3 regions of the Shewanella zhuhaiensis genome follow, and region 1 is predicted to be linked to each of the others. Evidence: predicted binding sites of a transcription regulator. Region 1 holds the regulator's gene; each other region holds the start of a gene.
What was found. The regulator NrdR, encoded in region 1, represses ribonucleotide reductase genes. The targets are predictions, from matches to a motif close to AAACACNANATNTNGTGTTT.
Positions count from the first base shown of each region.

Region 2: the regulator NrdR is predicted to act here: its motif matches at 1,450-1,469, upstream of nrdD (anaerobic ribonucleoside-triphosphate reductase).
Region 3: the regulator NrdR is predicted to act here: its motif matches at 1,503-1,522, upstream of nrdA (class 1a ribonucleoside-diphosphate reductase subunit alpha).

Region 1 covers NZ_JAKUDL010000001.1:865,787-870,742, forward strand. Annotated here, with positions in the region: gene ettA (energy-dependent translational throttle protein EttA) at 1-1, opposite strand, end outside; gene glyA (serine hydroxymethyltransferase) at 244-1,497, shown strand; gene nrdR (transcriptional regulator NrdR) at 1,602-2,051, shown strand; gene ribD (bifunctional diaminohydroxyphosphoribosylaminopyrimidine deaminase/5-amino-6-(5-phosphoribosylamino)uracil reductase RibD) at 2,105-3,247, shown strand; gene MJ923_RS03760 (riboflavin synthase) at 3,285-3,938, shown strand; gene ribBA (bifunctional 3,4-dihydroxy-2-butanone-4-phosphate synthase/GTP cyclohydrolase II) at 4,049-4,956, shown strand, end outside.
Region 2 covers NZ_JAKUDL010000001.1:1,229,630-1,234,585, forward strand. Annotated here, with positions in the region: gene MJ923_RS05200 (hypothetical protein) at 6-179, shown strand; gene rssA (patatin-like phospholipase RssA) at 261-1,199, shown strand; gene nrdD (anaerobic ribonucleoside-triphosphate reductase) at 1,493-3,610, shown strand; gene nrdG (anaerobic ribonucleoside-triphosphate reductase-activating protein) at 3,624-4,115, shown strand; gene ribA (GTP cyclohydrolase II) at 4,366-4,956, shown strand, end outside.
Region 3 covers NZ_JAKUDL010000002.1:805,580-810,535, forward strand. Annotated here, with positions in the region: gene ubiG (bifunctional 2-polyprenyl-6-hydroxyphenol methylase/3-demethylubiquinol 3-O-methyltransferase UbiG) at 1-431, shown strand, start outside; gene MJ923_RS09240 (HAD family hydrolase) at 454-1,134, shown strand; gene nrdA (class 1a ribonucleoside-diphosphate reductase subunit alpha) at 1,661-3,949, shown strand; gene nrdB (class Ia ribonucleoside-diphosphate reductase subunit beta) at 4,022-4,956, shown strand, end outside.

The DNA of each region.
Region 1 (4,956 bases):
TGTCGTCTCTCTGCGATTTACAAATAGAATTAAGCGCTGAAAATTGGCCGAAGTTTACCAAGTCGGGGCGTTATTCTCCAGATGGCGATGTGAAATCCCATCCCGTTGCAGGTTGTTTTGATGATGAAACACAGTCATCCGCACCGAGACGGATTTTCATCATATTGCGGCTGGGATTGTGATCGATTGCAGAGTAGAATACCGCGCAACCCTACCTATAAGATTTGCCAGCTGGAGTGACCAATGCTGAAGAAGACCATGAATATTGCCGACTATGATCCCGAGCTGTTCAAGGCGATTGAAGACGAAACCCGTCGTCAGGAAGAGCATATCGAGCTTATCGCCTCTGAGAACTACACCTCTCCCCGCGTGATGCAGGCTCAGGGCTCACAGCTGACCAACAAGTACGCCGAAGGTTATCCTGGCAAGCGTTACTACGGTGGTTGCGAGTATGTCGACATCGTGGAAAGCCTGGCCATCGAGCGCGCCAAAGAATTGTTCGGCGCCACTTTTGCCAACGTACAGCCACACTCCGGTTCTCAGGCCAACAGCGCCGTGTACATGACTCTGCTGCAGCCAGGCGACACTGTACTGGGCATGAACCTGGCCCACGGTGGTCACCTGACCCACGGCTCACCGGTTAACTTCTCCGGCAAGCTGTACAACATCATTCCTTACGGTATTGATGAGTCCGGCAAGATTGACTACGACGAAATGGAACGCCTGGCCGTTGAGCACAAGCCCAAGATGATGATTGGCGGTTTCTCTGCCTACTCTGGCATCGTTGACTGGGCACGCATGCGTGAAATCGCCGACAAGATTGGCGCTTACCTGTTTGTAGACATGGCCCACGTGGCCGGTCTGATTGCCGCTGGCGTGTATCCAAACCCGGTGCCACACGCTCACGTTGTGACTTCTACCACCCACAAGACCCTGGCCGGTCCTCGTGGCGGTATCATCCTGTCTGCTGCCAACGACGAAGACCTGTACAAGAAGCTGAACTCAGCGGTATTCCCAGGTGGTCAGGGCGGCCCACTGATGCACGTTATCGCCGGTAAAGCGGTGGCCTTCAAAGAAGCGCTGGAGCCAGAATTCAAGGTGTACCAGCAGCAGGTTGTGGTTAACGCCAAGGCCATGGTGGAAGTATTCCTCGAGCGCGGTTACAAAATCGTATCCGGCGGTACCGACAACCACCTGATGCTGGTTGACCTGATTGGTCGCGAGCTGACCGGTAAAGAAGCCGATGCCGCTCTGGGCCGTGCCAACATCACAGTGAACAAAAACTCTGTGCCAAACGACCCACGTTCACCATTTGTAACCTCTGGTATCCGTATCGGTACCCCAGCCATCACCCGCCGCGGTTTCAAAGAAACTGAAGCCCGTGAGCTGACTCACTGGATCTGTGACGTGCTGGACAACGCAAGCGATGACGCTGTTATCGAACGCGTGAAAGGCCAGGTGCTGGAACTGTGCGCTCGTTTCCCTGTTTACGGTTAACCTTTTAACCTGAATAGGATAAACTCAATGGCCGCTGCGATAGCGGCCATTTTTATTTGTATTGTGGTTCAATTTGCCCTTCAACCAGCGCGCCAGGAGGCCCCATGCACTGTCCATTTTGCAACGCAACCGACACCAAGGTGATCGACTCCCGTTTGGTGGGAGAAGGGCATCAGGTCAGGCGTCGGCGGGAGTGCACCGAATGCCACGAGCGTTTTACCACCTTTGAAGGCGCTGAACTGGTGATGCCGAGGGTTATCAAGCGTGATGGCACCCGTCAGCCATTCGATGATGAAAAGCTGCGCAGCGGTATGCTCAAAGCCGTGGAAAAACGCCCTGTGTCCATCGATCAGATTGATCAGGCGATGAACAAGATTAAGTCGACCCTGCGCGCCACCGGCGAGCGGGAAATCCCCTCAGAGATGATTGGCAACCTGATGATGGACAGCCTGATTGAGCTGGATAAAGTGGCCTATATCCGCTTTGCTTCTGTTTACCGCGCCTTTGAAGATGTTTCTGAGTTTGGTGAAGCCATCGCCAGACTGCAGAAATAAGTACATCAGCAATCATCAGGGTTTCAGAAAAGACAGCAGCGCGGCAATCATCCATGAGCACATCCGTCACAAGCCAGTTTTCCGCACATGACCATGCCATGATGGCCCGCGCCATCATGTTGGCCAAACGTGGCCAGTACACCACCCGCCCCAATCCTAATGTGGGTTGCGTGATAGCGAATGACGCAGGTGAAATTGTCGGTGAAGGCTGGCATATCCGCGCAGGTGGTCCCCATGCCGAAGTGCATGCACTGAGACAAGCCAGTGACCGCGCCCGCGGCGCCACAGCCTATGTCACCCTTGAGCCCTGCAGCCATTATGGCCGCACACCTCCCTGTGCCAAGGCGCTGATAGATAATGGTTTAAGGCGTGTAGTTGTCGCTATGACCGACCCGAACCCTCAGGTGGCGGGCAGGGGGCTTAAGCTGCTTCAGGACGCAGGTGTCGAGGTGGCCCATGGCTTGATGGAAGCCGAGGCTCGGGCGCTGAATCCGGGCTTTTTGTCGCGGATGGAGCGTGCTCGCCCGTTCGTTAGCGTAAAAGTAGGGGCAAGCCTCGATGGTAAAACCGCACTCTCGAGCGGTGAGTCCAAATGGATAACCGGCCCCGAGGCGCGCCGCGACGTGCAGCGCCTGCGAGCCAAATCCTGCGCCCTGATCACCGGCATAGATACTGTGCTGCTGGATGACCCCAGCCTGAATGTGCGCCATGGTGAGCTTGGCAGCCTGGGCAATACTTTATCCGCAGCCGAGCTTATCCAACCCATCCGGGTGGTGCTCGACAGCCAGCGGCGCATGAGCGCCGATGCCAAACTGTTCGGCATTGCCGGCCCGATTTTGCTGGTATCGGCCGAGCCCTACGATGCCCATTTTTTGCACTCACTGCCGGATTTTGTCACCTGTTTGACCCTGCCGGGCGGTGATGGTCGTATCGACCTTGTCGCTCTTTTGAGTCACCTCGGTGAAAACTGCAACCGGGTGCTGGTGGAAGCCGGCGGCACCCTCGCCGGTGCCTTTATCGCCGCGGGGCTTTGTGATGAGCTGGTGCTGTATCAGGCGCCCAAGCTCCTTGGCAGCCATGGCCGCGACATGCTGCAGCTGCCCGATTATCAGACCATGGCCGAGTTGCCGGGTCTTAAGCTTATTGATGAGCGCAAACTGGGCCAGGATTGGCGCTTTACCTTCACTGTGGCCTGAGTGTCAGCAGCCGCTGCATCGAGCCTAAAGAGGATTTATGTTTACCGGGATCATTGAAGCCGTAGGCCATTTAAGACGAATCGATCGCAAGGGCGATGATATTCGCCTGACGGTAGCAAGTGGCAAGCTGGATTTATCCGATGTGCGCCTTGGCGACAGTATTGCCACAAACGGCGTGTGTCTGACCGTAGTGGAATGTCTTGCCGATGGTTATGTGGCTGATGTGTCAGCTGAAACCGTGAAGCTGACCGGCTTTGGCGAGTATCGCCCCGGCCTGGCGGTGAACCTGGAAAAGGCGGTGACCCCGACCACCCGCCTCGGCGGACACCTGGTGAGCGGTCACGTGGATGGCCGCGCTGCTGTGGTCAGCCGCAGCCAGCTTGGTAAAGCCATCGAGTTTTGGCTCGAAGCGCCCGCCGAGCTTGCCCGCTACATTGCCCACAAGGGGTCGATTACCATCGATGGCGTGAGCCTGACGGTGAACGAGGTAGACGGCAGCCGTTTTCGTCTCACCATAGTGCCCCACACAGCCGGTGAAACCACCCTGATTGATTTGGCGGTGGGCGACAAGGTGAATCTCGAAGTGGATCAGATTGCCCGTTACCTCGAGCGCTTGATGCAACGCGGCGAAGAAACCGCGTCCGGCGGTGTGACCCTGGACTTGCTTGCCCGCAGCGGTTTTATGCGCTGAGCGCTGATGCGCCGGTCAGTCAAAGCACCGCTTTGTGCGCCCGGCCCTGTTTTTTGGCCCGCAGGCCGCTAAAATTCACAACACTCTTAAAAGAAAATAAAGGTCTTACAATGGCGCTACACAGTATCGAAGAAATCATCGAAGACATTCGTCAGGGCAAAATGGTGATCCTGATGGACGATGAAGACAGGGAAAACGAAGGCGACCTGATTATGGCCGCCGAACTGGTGACCCCGGAAGCCATTAACTTTATGGCCACCTATGGCCGTGGCCTGATTTGTCAGACCATGACCCGTGCCCGTTGCCAGCAGCTGAATCTGCCGCTGATGGTGAGCAATAACAACGCCCAGTTCACCACCAACTTTACCGTATCCATCGAGGCCGCCAAGGGCGTGACCACAGGGATCAGCGCCCATGACCGCGCCGTGACAATCCAGGCCGCCGTGGCCAAAGATGCCAAGGCTGCTGATTTGGTGCAGCCTGGCCACATCTTCCCCCTGATGGCCCAGGAAGGCGGCGTGCTGACCCGCGCAGGCCACACCGAAGCGGGTTGTGATTTGGCACGCTTGGCCGGTCTTGAGCCCTCCGGCGTAATTGTTGAAATCCTCAACGAAGACGGCACCATGGCCCGTCGTCCGGATCTGGAAAAATTCTCTGAAAAGCACGGTATCAAGATTGGCACCATTGCCGACCTGATTGAGTACCGCAACAACACAGAAACCACAGTCGTACGTGAAGCAAGCTGCAAACTGCCGACCCGTTTTGGTGAGTTTGTGATGCATACCTTCCGCGACACCATCGACAATCAGCTGCACTATGCGCTGGTTAAAGGTGAGGTGGATGATAATGTGCTGGTGCGGGTGCACCTGACCAACACCTTCAACGATATTCTGCACTCAGAGCGGGATCAGGAACGCTCCTGGCCGCTCGAGAAAGCCATGGCCCGTATTGGCAGCGAAGGTGGCGTGCTGGTTATCCTTGGTAATCGCGAGCACGACAGCGATATTCTCGCCAAGGT
Region 2 (4,956 bases), 360 kb from region 1:
AGTAAATGGATTTTTGGATTGCGCTTGCGATAGTCATTTTCGGCTGGATGATCCCGGTGTTACACATTGGACTGTCCGATGTGATGCCTGCCCGTAAAAAGGGCTGGTGGATTTTGGCCGTTACCTTCTCGTCCTGGTTTGGCTGGCTCGGTTACCTGGTCAAAGCCCGGAGTTCTTAAGTTCAAGCGCTGGCACCCGCCGGCGCTTGTCGTTTATAGTCGTTGCCCACCGTTACTTTTCTTATGGATGGAGAAATATCCATGACCCAAACCCGCATTGGAATCGCCCTTGGCAGTGGCGCCGCCAAAGGCTGGGCCCATATTGGCGTGCTCAAAGCGCTGAATGAACTCGGCGTTAAACCCGACCGGGTGGCGGGCTGTTCTATCGGGGCGCTGGTTGGCGCTGCGTATGTCAACGGTCATCTGGAAGCGCTTGAGACCTGGGTGCGCAGTTTTTCCAGCTGGGATGTGCTGGGGCTGATGGATTTAAGTTGGCGCCGCGGCGGGCTTATTCGCGGCGAGAAGGTATTCGATGTCATGCAAAGCCACATGGGGGTGATGGACATTGAAACCATGGCCATGCCCTTTATTGCGGTGGCGACTGATCTCTACAGCGGCCAGGAGATCTGGTTTCGAGAGGGCGATTTGCGCCATGCGGTGCGCGCGTCCTGCTCTATGCCGGGGATTTTACCGCCGGTGCGTCAGGGGCATCGCTGGTTGGTGGATGGCGCTGTGGTCAATCCGGTGCCGGTATCTGCCTGTCGTGCGTTGGATGTAGATGTAGTGATTGCGGTGGATTTGGATGGCCAGCGTCGCAGCCGCATTCAGGCGTTGCCGGTTGACCTTCGCAGCGAGGCTATTTCGCCCCAGGAGGAAACCCAGGCGCTGGCCGAGCAAGAGGGCGGTTTTATGGACTTGCTGGCGCGGGGGCGGGACTATGTGGCCAGTCTGTCGGATAAGTTTTCCCTCGGCAGTCGCGACGACCCCGGGATGCTGGCAGTGATGAGTCAGTCGATGGAAATTGTCCAGCAGCGCCACAAGCGGGCACGACTGATGGGCGATCCGCCCGATGTCTGTTTGGTGCCCAAAGTGGCAGACATTGGCACTATGGAGTTTCACCGCGCCGCCGAGGCCATCGATGCCGGATATGCCGCCGTGATGGCCCAGGCTCATTTGATTGAGGCAAGCCTTGGGCAATAGCACCTGGCCCCTTACTGCCAAAGCCGGTTTTTGAACCGGCTTTTTGCTTTTTTGAGGGTGGCTCGCGGGTATTTTTTGCTGCTGCGTGCCTGCTGTTTTGCCGTGGGTCAAGGGGCAGATTTTTAAAAGGCTACCTGCCACAGATTTTCAAAAAGGGGAGATTTATCTTTTTCCCAAACATGATCCATATCAAGGTATCGCTCTGGTATTTGTCGCCTAATACACTACATTTTGTATCTGGATAAAAAATAAGCTCAACATGTAGTGTTGGCTTCGACAAAGAGGATCTAGCGATGCCAGTGGTGATCAAGCGGGATGGGTGCCGTGCTGCGTTCGATGAAACCAGACTCAGGGATGCGGTAATTGCGGCGCAGGGTGCTGCCGGGGTTATCGATAACGACTATGCCGCCACCGTTGCTGCCATTGTGGCGGCGCAGGTTGCCGGTAAAGACGAAGTCGCCATCCACGAACTGCAGGATGCGGTGGAAAACTGCCTGATGGAAGGCCCCAACAAGGAAGTGGCCCGTCACTATATTGAGTATCGTCATGACCGCGATGTGTGCCGCGAAGCAAGCAGCCGTCTGAATCTGGAAATTCGTTCGCTGGTGGAGCAAACCAACGCCGCGCTGCTCCATGAAAATGCCAACAAAGACTCCAAGGTGATCCCAACCCAGCGGGATCTGCTGGCGGGCATTGTGGCGCGCCATTACGCCAAGCGCCATATTCTGCCCAAAGAAGTGGTGGCCGCCCACGAGGCCGGTGAAATCCATTACCACGACCTCGACTACTCGCCTTTCTTCCCCATGTTCAACTGCATGCTGATTGATTTGGGCGGCATGTTGACCAAGGGCTTTAAGATGGGCAACGCCGAGATTGAAACGCCCAAGTCTATCTCCACGGCCACCGCAGTAACGGCGCAAATCATCGCCCAGGTGGCGAGCCACATCTATGGCGGCACCACCATTAATCGCATCGATGAGGTGCTGTCGCCCTATGTGGCCAAGAGCTATGACAAGCATTATCAAACCGCGCTGCATTGGGGCATTACCGATGCGGTGGCGTACGCCCGCGCCCTGACCGAGAAAGAGTGTCACGATGCGTTCCAGTCACTGGAATATGAGGTGAACACCCTGCATACCGCCAACGGTCAGACGCCTTTTGTGACCTTTGGTTTTGGGCTTGGCACCAGCTGGGAGTCGCGGCTTATTCAGCAGTCCATCCTTAAGGTGCGGATGGCCGGTCTTGGCAAGAACCGCAAAACGGCGGTGTTCCCCAAGCTGGTGTTTGCTATCCGTGACGGCATTAACCACAAACAGGGCGATTGCAACTACGATATCAAGCGGATGGCGATTAAATGCGCCTCCGAGCGCATGTATCCGGATATCCTCAATTATGAGCAGGTGGTCAGAGTAACCGGCTCCTTCAAGACGCCCATGGGCTGTAGAAGCTTTTTGGGTGTGCATGAAAAGGACGGCGAACTGGAGCACGAAGGGCGCAACAACCTTGGTGTGGTCAGCCTTAACCTGCCGCGTATTGCCATTGAAGCCCAGGGGGATGAGCAGCGTTTTTACGCCTTGCTGGAGCAACGCTTGCAGATTGCCCGCCAGGCACTGGACAGCCGTATCGAACGCCTCAGAGGCGTGAAAGCACGGGTCGCGCCCATCCTTTATATGGAAGGTGCCTGTGGTGTGCGCCTGCGCCCTGACGATGATATCGAGCCCATCTTTAAAAATGGCCGCGCGTCCATTTCGCTGGGTTACATCGGTTTGCATGAAACCGTCAATGCCCTCTATGGCACTGAGGAGCATGTGTACGACTCGCAGCAGCTCAGACAAAAAGCCCTCGCCATTGTGGCGCGCCTTAAGCAAGCCACCGAGCAGTGGAAGCTGGAAACCGGTTATGGCTTCAGCCTTTACAGCACTCCGAGCGAGAGTCTGTGCAGCCGCTTTGCCAAGCTCGACACCAAGGCCTTTGGGGTGATTGCCGGGGTGACCGATAAGGGCTATTACACCAACAGCTTCCACCTGGATGTGGAAAAGAAGGTGTCGCCTTTTGACAAAATTGACTTCGAGGCGCCGTACCCTGAACTCGCCAGCGGCGGTTTTATCTGTTACGGCGAATATCCCAACATGCAGCATAACCTCGAGGCGCTGGAGGATGTGTGGGACTACAGTTACAGTCGCGTGCCTTACTATGGCACCAACACCCCTATCGATGAGTGCTACGACTGCGGCTTTACCGGTGAATTTGACTGCACCAGCAAAGGCTTTGTCTGCCCTTCCTGTGGCAACCACGAACCCAGCCGGGTGTCGGTGACCCGCCGGGTATGTGGCTACCTTGGCAGCCCTGATGCGCGTCCGTTCAACCACGGCAAGCAGGAAGAAGTAAAGCGCCGGGTCAAGCATCTCTGAAGGCGGAAATCAGGTGAACTATCATCAGTACTTTCCGCTGGATGTGGTCAATGGGCCGGGCACCAGGGCGACCCTGTTTGTGTCCGGCTGCGAGCATCAATGCCGTGGCTGCTATAACCAGTCCACCTGGGATGAAAAAAGTGGCCACCCCTTTGATGAGGCCATGAAGGCGCGGATTATCTGCGATCTCAATGACAGCCGCATTCGTCGCCGAGGGCTTAGTCTCTCCGGTGGCGATCCGCTGCTGCCCGCCAATATTGAGGCGCTGCGCAGCTTGATCATTGAGGTGCGCGAGCTGTGCCCAGGTAAAGACATCTGGCTGTGGACCGGTTATCGCCTCGAAGATTTTACCCCTGCCCAGGCCAGTCTGGCGGCGCTGGTGGACGTGATAGTGGATGGCCCCTTTGAGAAGGCGCTGTTTGACCCCAAGCTGCGGTTTCGCGGCAGCAGCAATCAGCGGATTTTGGCCCGAACGCCAGGTGGATTTGTCCCCTGGCAGGGCTGAACGGCAGCGGATTTATCTCAATATTGGCTTAGTTCTGTTGGTTGACGCGTCCCGCTGGTATACTCCAGCCAATTGAGCAGCCATTTCTCCAATGGATAGCCGGGTAAAGTCCCAGTTGTTCACTTGGGTATTCCTGCGAGCGGTAAAAGCGCTTAGAATAGGCCCCCCGGTGAGGCTTCTCGCCAAAGATGTTGAGTTGTCAGGGAAAGTTCTGGTCTCACGGATTGAGCGTTGTCGTTAGGATAAATTCATGTCGATAAAGTATGTCGCCACCTCCAAGTTGCCTACGCCCTGGGGCGTTTTTGCCATGCACGGTTTTGAAGATACCCAAACCGGTAAAGAGCATGTGGCGCTGACCTTTGGCGAACTCAGTGGTGACGAGCCTGTGCTGGGCCGGATCCATTCCGAGTGTTTAACCGGTGACGCCCTGTTCAGCCTGCGTTGTGACTGTGGTTTCCAGCTGCAAACGGCACTGCAGCGCATTGCCGAAACCGGCCGTGGTTTTATTCTGTATCTGCGCCAGGAAGGCCGCGGCATTGGTCTGCTGAATAAGATCCGTGCCTATGAGCTGCAGGACAAGGGTGCCAACACAGTCGAAGCCAATGAAAAGCTGGGCTTTGCAGCCGATATGCGCAAATACGATATGATTGCCCCCATGCTGGAGCATCTTGGCGTGTCGCGGGTACGGCTGATGACCAACAACCCCCGCAAGGTGAAAGCCATGCAGGATGTGGGTATGGACGTGGTGGAGCGGGTGCCGCTGCAGGTGGGTAAAAACCGCTACAACGAAGCCTATCTGAAAACCAAATCCGACCAGCTGGGGCATATGATGTCCGAAGTG
Region 3 (4,956 bases), on a different contig from region 1:
AAACCGGTGTTACGCTGGACTACCTGCAAACCACCGCCGAAGGCCATCGCGAGAGCTACGTTGAGCATTATGACGTGGTCACCTGCATGGAGATGCTGGAGCATGTGCCCGATCCCCTGTCGGTTATCCAGGCCTGCTGCGACATGGTGAAGCCAGGCGGCTTTGTGTTTTTCTCCACCATCAATCGCAATCTGCGCTCCTATGTCGAAACCATTCTCGGTGCCGAGTACCTGCTGAAAATGCTGCCGGTGGGTACCCACGACCATGGCAAGTTCATCAAGCCGTCTGAGCTGATTGAGATGGTCGACCACACAGAGCTTCTGTGCAAGGACGCCATTGGCGTGACCTACAATCCGCTCACCAGCACCTTCCGCTACACTTCCCGGGTGGATGTGAATTACATGATTGCCACGGAAAAGCCCCTTGATTGACCCGCTCGCGGCCGAAAGCACCATGGCGTCACTAGCTGACCCGGCAGCAGTAACACAAATAGGCGTGCTGTTCGATTTAGACGGCACGCTTGTCGATACAGCGCCGGATCTGGTAGCTGCGCTGAACCTTGCCCTCAAAGGCGCAGGTTTCGCCAGTGTGATGCTGGATGAAGTGCGTCATGCCGCCTCACACGGCAGTATGGCGCTGGTGCGTGCCGCCCAGCCATCGATTCCCGACGAGCAGGCCTACTTGTTGCAGCAATCGCTTCTGTTACATTACGCCGAAGTCAATGGCCGCCGTTGCCAGCTGTTTGACGGGATAGCGCCACTGCTGGATGCCCTTGGCCGGGCACATATTCCCTACGGCATAGTGACCAACAAGGCCGCCTGCTTTGCCAGGCCGCTGATTGAGCGTATAGGACTTGCTTCAAGCTGCAAAGCCCTTATAAGCGGCGACAGTGTCACCCGCGGTAAGCCCGACGCTGCGCCCATGCTGCTGGCCGCAAGTCAGCTTAATCGCTCTGCCCGCCACATTGTTTACCTTGGTGATGCCAAACGGGATATGGAAGCCGCCCGGGCCGCACACATGACCTCGGCACTCGCAAGTTGGGGCTATATCAGCGCCGGGGATGATATCCACAGCTGGCCGGTGGATGTGACGCTTGCGCACCCACTTTCGCTTCCTGCGCTGTTTGGGCTATGAGCTTGGGTATAAGCGAGGCCTTTTGAAAGGTCTGTTAATAGGCAACACAATCAGTGCGGCCTTAAGGATAAACGCGCCTTCACTTAAGGCGCATAAACCACAGCCAACGAAAGTCGTCCGGCTTTGCTGAGGCTGGTTATTTTGGCAGCAGATCGCCGCAACGCGATCGCTTGCAAGATAAGCGATCGATACCGAGATCTGACACGGTCAAAAAACTGTCATACAAGTAACATGGCACACAGAAACTGACCTTCAAAGTTAGCCTCTACTAACGTTTCGGTTTTTCCTCAAGATATCCACAGTTTCTCCAAAGATTTCCTACTTGCAAATACCCTCTCACCTCACTATCTTGTATCTTAACTTTTAATAAGCACCATATCTTGTGTATTGGTAGCAATCTCACACACCAGAGACGTTCTCCTCGAAACGGTGTTTCTTTCGGCATCCAGCGGTGTTTCAGGGATTTTGAGTGACGATTGCTTACAGGGATATGTAGGGCAATACCAATCTATAAGGCCTATCTTCGATGAATAGCAACATGACAGTCACTAAACGCAGTGGCGAGCGCGAGCAGATCGATCTCGACAAAATCCACCGCGTAGTTACCTGGGCAGCCAAAGGCTTAAAGAATGTTTCGGTTTCTGAAGTAGAGCTGCGATCGCACCTGCAGTTTTTTGATGGCATCCCGACTGAAGCCATCCACGAAACCATCATCAAGGCCGCGGCCGATTTGATTTCGCCCGAGTCTCCTGACTATCAATTCCTGGCAGCCCGTCTGGCCATCTTCCACCTGCGCAAAAAAGCGTTTGGCCAGTTTGAGCCACCAAAACTGTATGAGCACGTGGCCAGATTGGTGGACATGGGCAAATACGACCGCCATATCCTCGAAGACTACACCAAAGAAGAGCTGGATATTCTCGACAGCTATATCGATCACTGGCGTGATATGAACTTCTCTTATGCAGCCGTTAAGCAACTTGAGGGTAAGTATCTGGTACAAAACCGCGTGACCCACGAAGTGTACGAGAGCGCCCAGTTCCTCTACATACTTGTGGCCGCCTGCCTGTTTGCCGGTTATCCAAGAGAAACCCGTCTGAAGTACGTGAAAGACTTCTATGACGCGGTATCTACCTTCAAGATTTCCTTGCCTACGCCTATTATGTCCGGCGTGCGCACCCCTACCCGTCAGTTCAGCTCCTGCGTACTGATCGAGTGTGGCGATAGCCTGGATTCCATCAACGCCACCGCGTCTTCCATCGTCAAGTACGTCAGTCAGCGTGCAGGCATCGGCGTGAATGCCGGTCGCATCCGTGCCCTTGGCAGCCCAATCCGTGGCGGCGAAGCCTTCCACACCGGCTGTCTGCCGTTTTACAAGTATTTCCAAACCGCGGTGAAGTCCTGCTCTCAGGGCGGCGTTCGCGGCGGCGCAGCCACCCTGTTCTACCCAATCTGGCACCTGGAAGTGGAATCACTGCTGGTACTGAAGAACAACCGTGGCGTGGAAGATAACCGTATCCGTCATCTGGACTACGGTGTGCAGCTCAACAAGCTGATGTATCAGCGTCTGATCAAGGGCGAGAACATCACCCTGTTCAGCCCATCCGACGTGCCAGGCATGTACGACGCCTTCTTTGAAGATCAGGACGAGTTCGAGCGCCTGTACACCAAGTACGAGCAGGACCCTGGCATCCGCAAGAAGAGCATGAAGGCGGTTGAACTCTTCTCGCTGATGATGCAGGAGCGCGCCTCTACCGGCCGCATCTACATTCAGAACGTGGATCACTGCAACACCCACAGCCCATTTGATTCAAGCGTGGCGCCAATTCGTCAGTCCAACCTGTGTCTGGAAATTGCGCTGCCAACCAAGCCGTTGGAAAGCGTAGATGACACCAATGGCGAAATCGCCCTGTGTACCCTGTCAGCGCTGAACCTGGGTGCCATCGATAACCTCGAAGAGCTCGAAGGCTTGTCCGATCTGGCTGTACGAGCCCTGGATAGCCTGCTGGATTATCAGGACTACCCTATCAAGGCCGCCAAGCTTGGCTCCATGAACCGTCGTACTCTGGGTATTGGTGTGATTAACTTCGCCAATTACCTGGCTAAAAACGGCAAGCGCTATTCCGATGGCAGCGCCAACAACCTGACTCACAAGACCTTCGAAGCCATTCAGTTCAACCTGCTGAAAGCCTCGATGAATCTGGCCAAAGAGAAAGGCGCCTGCCCTGCGTTCCACGAGACCACTTACTCTCAGGGTATTTTGCCAATCGACACTTATAAGCGCGATCTGGACAAGATTGTCTCTGAGCCGCTGCATCTTGACTGGGAAGGCCTGCGCGAAGACATCAAGCGTCACGGTCTGCGTAACTCTACCCTGTCTGCGCTGATGCCATCCGAGACCTCATCGCAGATCTCCAACGCCACCAACGGTATCGAGCCACCACGTGGTCTGATTTCGGTGAAGGCCAGTAAAGATGGCCAGCTCAAGCAGGTAGTACCTGACTTTGATGCGCTGCGTCACGAATATGAGCTGCTGTGGCAGATGCCATCCAACGATGGTTACCTGCAGCTGGTAGGCATTATGCAGAAGTTCGTGGATCAGGCCATTTCTGCCAACACCAACTATGACCCGGCCAAGTTTGAAGGTCGTAAGGTGCCGATGCAGCTGCTGCTTAAAGATCTGCTGACCGCCTACAAACTGGGCCTCAAGACCCTTTACTACCATAACACCCGTGACGGTGCTTCCGATCAACACGAAGACATTGCCGTGGTTGAGAAAGAAGACGACGGCTGTGCTGGCGGCGCCTGTAAGATTTAAGCAGGCAAGGTTAAAAGGAACTTTAGGTGTTAACAGGGGGCCCCATGCCCCCTTTTACCGGAACGAAACATCATGGCTTATTCAACTTTTTGTCAGACTCCCAACGACGCCACCCGCGAACCTATGTTTTTCGGCCAGTCCGTAAACGTTGCCCGTTACGATCAGCAGCGCTACGAAGTGTTCGAAAAGCTGATTGAAAAGCAGCTGTCTTTCTTCTGGAGACCGGAAGAAGTGGATGTCAGCCGTGACAAAATCGACTTCGGTAAACTGCCTGCCCACGAGCAGCACATTTTTATTTCCAACCTCAAGTATCAGACCCTGCTGGACTCCATTCAGGGCCGCAGCCCCAACGTGGCCTTCCTGCCGCTGGTATCGCTGCCTGAGCTCGAAACCTGGATTGAAACCTGGTCGTTTTCCGAGACCATTCACTCGCGCTCTTACACCCATATCATCCGTAACATCGTCAACGACCCGTCAGTGGTGTTTGACGACATAGTGGTGAACCAGGAAATCCTCAAGCGCGCTGCGGATATCTCGGCTTATTACGACAAGCTCATCAAGCTGACCCAGATTTATCACCTCCATGGTGAAGGCACCCACACTGTGGATGGCCATCTGGTTGAAGTGACAGTGCGTGAACTGAAAAAAGTGCTGTATCTGTGCATGATGTCGGTAAACGCCCTGGAAGCCATTCGCTTCTATGTCAGCTTTGCCTGCTCGTTCGCCTTCGCAGAGCGTAAGCTGATGGAAGGTAACGCCAAAATCATCCGTCTTATTGCCCGAGATGAAGCGCTGCACCTGAACTCCACCCAGCACATCCTCAACATCATGCAAGGTGGCAAGGACGATCCGGAAATGGCGGAAATTGCTGCCGAGTGTCAACAGGAAGCATACGAGCTGTTCCTGCGCGCCGCCGAGCAGGAAAAAGAATGGGCCAAGTATCTGTTTAAAGATGGCTCCATGATTGGTCTGAACGAGCAAATTCTGTGTCAGTACGTTGAGTACAT